Linked DNA regions of Rhodopseudomonas palustris. The protein of the gene in region 1 interacts with the protein of each later gene in a pairwise test. Links are inferred from orthologs where the notes say so. Each region holds a gene or a part of one and is shown in the gene's direction. Other genes may lie near its edges.

Region 1 (3,265 bases):
GACTCACAAGTCGCTGCGTGGCCCGCGCGGCGGCCTGATCCTCACCAACGATGAAGCGCTGGCCAAGAAGTTCAATTCGGCGATCTTCCCCGGCCTGCAGGGTGGCCCGCTGATGCACGTGATCGCCGCCAAGGCAGTGGCGTTCAAGGAAGCGCTGCAGCCCGACTTCAAGGTTTACACGAAGAACGTCGTCGAAAACGCCAAGGCGCTTGCGGAAACGCTGCGCTCGGCCGGCTTCGATCTGGTTTCGGGCGGCACCGACAACCATCTGATGCTGGTCGACCTGCGGCCGAAGGGGCTGAAGGGTAACGTCTCGGAGAAGGCGCTGGTCCGCGCCGGCATCACCTGCAACAAGAACGGTATCCCGTTCGACCCGGAGAAGCCGTTCGTGACTTCGGGCCTGCGCCTCGGCACCCCGGCGGCGACGACCCGCGGTTTCGGCGTTGCCGAGTTCCAGCAGGTTGGTCACTTGATCGCCGAAGTGCTGAACGCGATTGCACAATCGTCCGACGGCGCGGCGCCGCTGGTGGAAGCTTCGGTGAAGCAGCGGGTGAAGGAATTGACCGACCGCTTCCCGATTTATCAGTAACGATCAACGGCCCGTCATGCCCGGGCTTGACCCGGGCATCCATCTTCTTCGCAAGATGATGGATTGCCGGGTCAAGCCCGGCAATGACGTAGGGAACGAGCGATGCGCTGCCCGAACTGCAACAGCCTCGATACCCAGGTGAAGGATAGCCGGCCGACCGAGGATTCCTCGGTGATCCGGCGTCGGCGGGTGTGCATCGCCTGCAATTTCCGCTTCACCACCTTCGAGCGGGTGCAGCTCCGCGAGCTGATCGTGATCAAGCGCAACGGCCGCCGGGTGCCGTTCGATCGCGACAAGCTGATGCGCTCGGTGCAGATCAGTTTGCGCAAACGCCCGGTCGATCCGGAGCGGGTCGAGCAAATGGTGTCGGCGATCGTGCGCGAGCTGGAAAGCGGCGGCGAGGCCGAGATCTCGTCGGAGACGATCGGCGAGAGCGTGATGGATCATCTGCGCAAACTCGACGACGTCGCCTATGTCCGCTTCGCCTCGGTGTATCGTAACTTCCGCGAGGCCAAGGATTTCGAGGCCGTGCTCGGCGAACTCTCCCACGAAGACGAGGCGAGGGCGGCGCTGGTCCGCAAATGATCTTCCGCATCCTGGAGGAGCAGATCGGCCAGAAGCTCGCCGCCGAAAAGGCGGCCAAAGCCGGCGATTCCGCCGATCGCCGCTACATGCAATTGGCGCTGGCGCTCGGCCGGCGCGGGCAGGGGCGCACCGCGCCCAATCCCGCGGTCGGCGCGGTGCTGGTCAAGGACGGCGTGATCGTCGGCCGCGGCTGGACCCAGGATGGCGGCCGGCCGCATGCCGAGGTCGAAGCGCTGCGCCGTGCCGGCGATGCCGCCCGCGGCGCCACGCTATACGTCACGCTGGAGCCGTGCTCGCATCACGGCCGCACGCCGCCTTGCGCTGATGCGGTGATTGCCGCTGGAATCGCGCGGGTGGTGTCGGCGGTCGAAGACCCCAATCCGCTGGTCGCAGGCCAGGGCCACGCGCGGCTGCGCGCCGCCGGCATCGCGGTCGAGATCGGCGTCTGCGCCGAGGAGGCCGCGCGCGACCATGCCGGCCACATCCGCCGCATCCGCGACCGCCGCCCGCAGGTGACGCTGAAGCTTGCGGTGTCCGCTGACGGTAAGATCGCCGTCGCCGGCCGCAAGCCGGTCGCGATCACCGGCGAGGCCGCCAACGCCCGCACCCACCTGCTGCGCGCCCGCTCCGATGCGGTGCTGGTCGGGATCGGCACCGTGCTGTCCGATGATCCGGAGCTGACCTGCCGGCTCCCCGGGATGGCGGCTCAGTCGCCGATCCGGGTGGTGCTCGATCGGAGTTTGCGCATTCCCGCCGCCAGCAAACTGCTGCATTCGGCGCGCACCTCGCCGCTGTGGCTGATGGCCTCCGAGATCGCCGAAGCCGCCACGGCTGCTCGGCTCGGTGCGGCCGGCGCCGAAGTAATTCATGTCGCCGACTGCGCGGACACGCCGGGTCTCGATCTGCCGGCGGTGCTGCACGCGCTGGCCGACAAGGGTGTGACACGCCTGTTGGTCGAAGGCGGCGCCCGTGTTGCTGCCTCGCTGGTCGCCGGCGAACTTGCTGACGAGATCTGGCTGTGGCGCAGCGACAACGCGATCGGTGCCGATGGCATCGACGCGCTGCACGACCTGCCGCTGACGGCAATGACCGAATCACCGCACTGGCGCGTCCGCACTACCGAGCGCGTCGGCGCGGATACGCTCACCATTTACGACCCGAACTAAAAGGCACTCCATGTTCACCGGCATCGTCACCGACATCGGCGAGATCGAGACCGTCAAGCCGGTCGCGCAGGGCCAATTGCACCGGCTGCGGATCCGCTGCGCCTACGACCAGACGACCATCGCCGACGGCGCTTCGATTGCCTCGAACGGCATCTGCATGACAGTGGTCGGCTCCGGCACCGCAGGCGGCAAGACCTGGTACGAGGTCGATGCCGGCGCCGAGACACTGGCCAAGACCACGGCGAAAGCCTGGACCGCCGGCACCCGGCTCAACCTCGAGCGCGCGCTGAAGATCGGCGACGAGCTCGGCGGCCACATCGTCACCGGCCATGTCGACGGCATCGCCAAGGTGGTGGCGCGCGAGGAACTGCCCGACATGGCGCGGTTCACGCTGGAGACCAGCCGCGAGCTGGCGCGGTTCATCGCGCCGAAGGGCTCGGTGACGCTCGACGGCACCTCGCTGACGGTGAACACCGTCGAGGACACCAAATTCTCGGTGCTGATCATCCCGCACACGCTGTCGGCGACCATTTTGGGCGGCTGGCAGGTCGGCAGCGAGGTCAATATCGAGGTCGACCTGATGGCGCGCTATGCGGCGCGCCTCAGCGAGATGAAATAGCAACGCTCCCGTCATGCGCGGGCTTGACCCGCGCATCCATCCTCTTAACAAGAACGCGTCCGTCTATTCGCGAAGCAAGATGGATTGCCGGGTCGAGCCCGGCAATGACGGCAAACACCGGGACCTAAGAATGGCAGACGCGCGGCGCGCACCCCTGAAAGACCAGACCGACGTTTCGGGCGCGCGCGTCCTGATCGTCGAGGCGCGGTTCTATGACGACATCCAGGACGCGCTGTTGGAAGGCGCCGTCGCCGAGCTGAAGACCGCCGGCGCCACTCACGACGTCCTGACCGTGCCGGGCGCGCT
Region 2 (3,203 bases), 390 kb from region 1 along the record:
GCCGAGACCGCCGCCGGTTTCGGTCTGGTCGCCGTGTGCCGTCAGTCCAACCACGAAGGCCAGCTGATCGACTGGATTCACCAGGCGCGCAGCGAAAAGGTGGCTGGCCTCGTGATCAATGCCGGCGGCTATACCCACACCTCGATCGCCCTGCACGACGCTCTGGTCGGCGTGCAGATTCCGACGGTGGAAGTCCATGTTTCCAACGTATTTGCGCGTGAGGACTTTCGTCACCACTCCTTCATCGCGAAGGCCGCCTTCGCCAGCCTCTGCGGCTTCGGCATCGACGGCTATCGCCTGGCCATCACCGGCCTCGCCGCCAAACTCGGCGCCAGCGCCACGGCCTGAGCCCGCCCGTTCACTCAAGACATCTGGATCGACACACCATGGCCCGCCAGCCTGCAGAGAAAACCGCCGCCGAGCCGACCACCGCCCCGGCGACCGACGACAGCAGCCTGATCCGCGAACTCGCGGTGCTGCTGGATGAGACCAACCTGACCGAGATCGAGATCGAACGAGCCGGTTTGCGCGTGCGCGTCGCTCGTAACGTCAGCATCGCCGCCGCGGTGCCGGCTGCCTATGCGCCGGCGCCCGCCGCAGGTGGCGCCGCCGCGAAAGACACCGCGTCGGTCGATCTCGCCAAACATCCGGGCGTGGTCACCTCGCCGATGGTCGGCACCGTGTACTGGGCGCCGGAGCCGGGCGCCAAGCCGTTCATCGATGTCGGCAGCCGGGTGTCGGTCGGCGAGACGCTGTTCATCGTCGAGGCGATGAAGACCATGAACCAGATTCCTTCGCCGAAGGCCGGCGTCGTCACCCAGATCCTCGTCGAAGACGGCCAGCCGGTCGAGTTCGGCGAACCGCTGGTCGTGATCGAGTAACAAGCGAGTGGCGGGCAGCAAGCAGCGAGCCGAAACAAGCCGCTTAGCTGCCTCTCTTTCCATTCCACCTTCGCTACTCGCCCTTCGCCTCTTTGGCCTCACAGCGCGGTTAAGCCGATGTTCGATAAAATCCTGATAGCTAATCGCGGCGAGATCGCCCTGCGCGTGCTGCGCGCGTGCAAGGAGCTCGGCATCGCCACGGTCGCGGTCCACTCCACCGCGGACGCCGACGCGATGCACGTCCGCCTCGCCGACGAGAGCGTGTGCATCGGCCCGCCGCCGTCCAAGGACAGCTACCTCAACGTGCCGGCGCTGCTCGCCGCCTGCGAGATCACCGGCGCCGATGCGGTGCATCCGGGCTACGGCTTCCTGTCCGAGAACGCCCGCTTCGCCGAAATCCTCTCCGACCACAATCTTCACTTCATCGGACCGAAGGCCGAACACATCCGGCTGATGGGCGACAAGATCGAGGCCAAGAAGACCGCCAAGAGGCTCGGCATTCCGGTCGTCCCGGGCTCCGACGGCGGGGTCGGCCCAGACGACGATGCGATGGCGATCGCCCAGGAAATCGGCTTCCCGGTGCTGGTCAAAGCCGCAGCGGGCGGCGGCGGCCGCGGCATGAAGGTCGCACACACCGCCGACGACCTGGCGCTGGCGATCTCCACCGCCGGCAACGAGGCCAAGGCCGCGTTCGGCGACGCGTCGGTGTATCTCGAAAAGTATCTGCAGAAGCCGCGCCACATCGAAATCCAGGTGCTCGGTGACGGCCGCGGCGGTGCGATCCATCTCGGCGAGCGCGACTGCTCGCTGCAGCGCCGGCATCAGAAGGTGTGGGAGGAAAGCCCCTCGCCGGTGATCAGCCCGGAGGCGCGCGCCCGGATCGGCGGGATCTGCGCCAAGGCGATGCAGGACATGCAGTATCTCGGCGTCGGGACGATCGAGTTCCTGTACGAGGACGGCGAGTTCTATTTCATCGAAATGAACACCCGCATCCAGGTCGAGCATCCGGTGACCGAGATGATCACCGGCATCGATCTGGTGCTGGAGCAGATCCGGATTGCCGCCGGCGGCGACCTGCCGGTGACGCAGGACGAGATCACCCTCAACGGTCATGCCATCGAGTGCCGGGTCAACGCCGAGAACCCGGTGACCTTCCGGCCGTCGCCCGGCAAGATCTCGCGCTATCATCCACCCGGCGGCCTCGGCATCCGGATCGATTCAGCGGTGTATCAGGGCTACACGATCCCGCCCTATTACGACTCGCTGGTCGGCAAGCTGATCGTCCACGGCAAGACCCGCGGCGAGTGCCTGATGCGGCTGCGCCGCGCGCTCGACGAGATGGTGGTGGACGGCATCGAGACCACGCTGCCGCTGTTCCGCGCCCTGGTGCGTGAGCCGTCGATCATCGACGGCGACTACCACATCCATTGGCTGGAGCAGTATCTGGCTTCAGGCGATCCTGCAGGTTAGCCGCCTAACGCGTTGCAACGGGTTGGCTTTCGACGCGAGCTCGCTCCTTCCGCCGCGACCACTCCTCCAAAATCCCCTCGTCCCTCGGGAACCTTTCCGTTTCACCGACGTTAGAAAGCGTTCTGAGTTCTGCCTTGCGACGCCTGGGGGATGGCTTGCCTGATTTCGTTCGTGCTGGAGGCGCGCGGTGACTCCTGAATCCGCGCGCAAGCGCTCGCTTGCCCAGGTCACACTGCTGTCGCTGTCGTTCGCCGTGCTGGTCGCGATCAGCCTGGCGTCGGTGTACTGGCTGCAGAAGGCGCGCGAGGACAACGCCTGGGTCGCCCACACCCTCGAAGTCCAAAACCAGATCGCGCTGGCCCAGCTGCAGCTCCGCCGCGCCGAAAGCGCCGAACGCGGCTACGTCCTGACCCAGCAGGACGATTTGATCGCCCAGTTCGAGGAGGCGGCGTCCGATGTGGTGCCGCGGCTGAAGAAGCTACGGGATTTCGTCGCCGACAATACCGCGCAGGTCCCGTTCATCGACCAGGCGATCGCCTCCGCCAACTCACGCATCGAACGGTTTCGCCAGGTGATCGCGCTGGCGCAGCAGGGCCGGATCGAGGACGCCCGGCAATTGCTGCGCGACACCGACGGCCGCCGTGCCATGGACACCCTCACCACGTCGCTGACGGCAATGCGCCAGGAGGAAAACCGGCTGTTTTCCGAGCGCACCACCGAGGCCGACCGCAGCCAGGCACTGGCCACCATCATCACCACCACCGGTTCGGGATTGGTTCTGGTGCTTGCCGGCCTGTCGATCTTCCTGGTGCGACGCTCGGCGCGGGCGCGCGACGAAGCCGAAAATCAGCT

The links.
Region 2: the proteins of ribD (region 1) and accC interact in binary tests that used the Escherichia coli proteins (3 or more experiments, as listed by UniProt). The link is inferred for Rhodopseudomonas palustris from one-to-one orthologs.

The regions. Positions count from the first base shown.
Region 1 is NZ_CP058907.1:2,977,103-2,980,367, forward strand. What follows is about bases 307-3,255. They hold ribD (bifunctional diaminohydroxyphosphoribosylaminopyrimidine deaminase/5-amino-6-(5-phosphoribosylamino)uracil reductase RibD), read left to right. Parts: upstream 307-1,170; coding sequence 1,171-2,340; downstream 2,341-3,255. Other genes in these bases: glyA (serine hydroxymethyltransferase), read left to right, coding at 307-589; nrdR (transcriptional regulator NrdR), read left to right, coding at 692-1,174; HZF03_RS13595 (riboflavin synthase), read left to right, coding at 2,351-2,959; ribH (6,7-dimethyl-8-ribityllumazine synthase), read left to right, coding at 3,090-3,255. In the rest of the region: more of glyA, read left to right, coding at 1-306; more of ribH, read left to right, coding at 3,256-3,265. UniProt on the Escherichia coli protein: Converts 2,5-diamino-6-(ribosylamino)-4(3h)-pyrimidinone 5'-phosphate into 5-amino-6-(ribosylamino)-2,4(1h,3h)-pyrimidinedione 5'-phosphate.
Region 2 is NZ_CP058907.1:2,586,347-2,589,549, reverse strand. The notes cover bases 288-3,174. They hold accC (acetyl-CoA carboxylase biotin carboxylase subunit), read left to right. Parts: upstream 288-998; coding sequence 999-2,351; downstream 2,352-3,174. Other genes in these bases: HZF03_RS11840 (sensor histidine kinase), read left to right, coding at 2,539-3,174; accB (acetyl-CoA carboxylase biotin carboxyl carrier protein), read left to right, coding at 387-881; aroQ (type II 3-dehydroquinate dehydratase), read left to right, coding at 288-348. Outside these bases: more of aroQ, read left to right, coding at 1-287; more of HZF03_RS11840, read left to right, coding at 3,175-3,203. UniProt on the Escherichia coli protein: This protein is a component of the acetyl coenzyme A carboxylase complex; first, biotin carboxylase catalyzes the carboxylation of the carrier protein and then the transcarboxylase transfers the carboxyl group to form malonyl-CoA.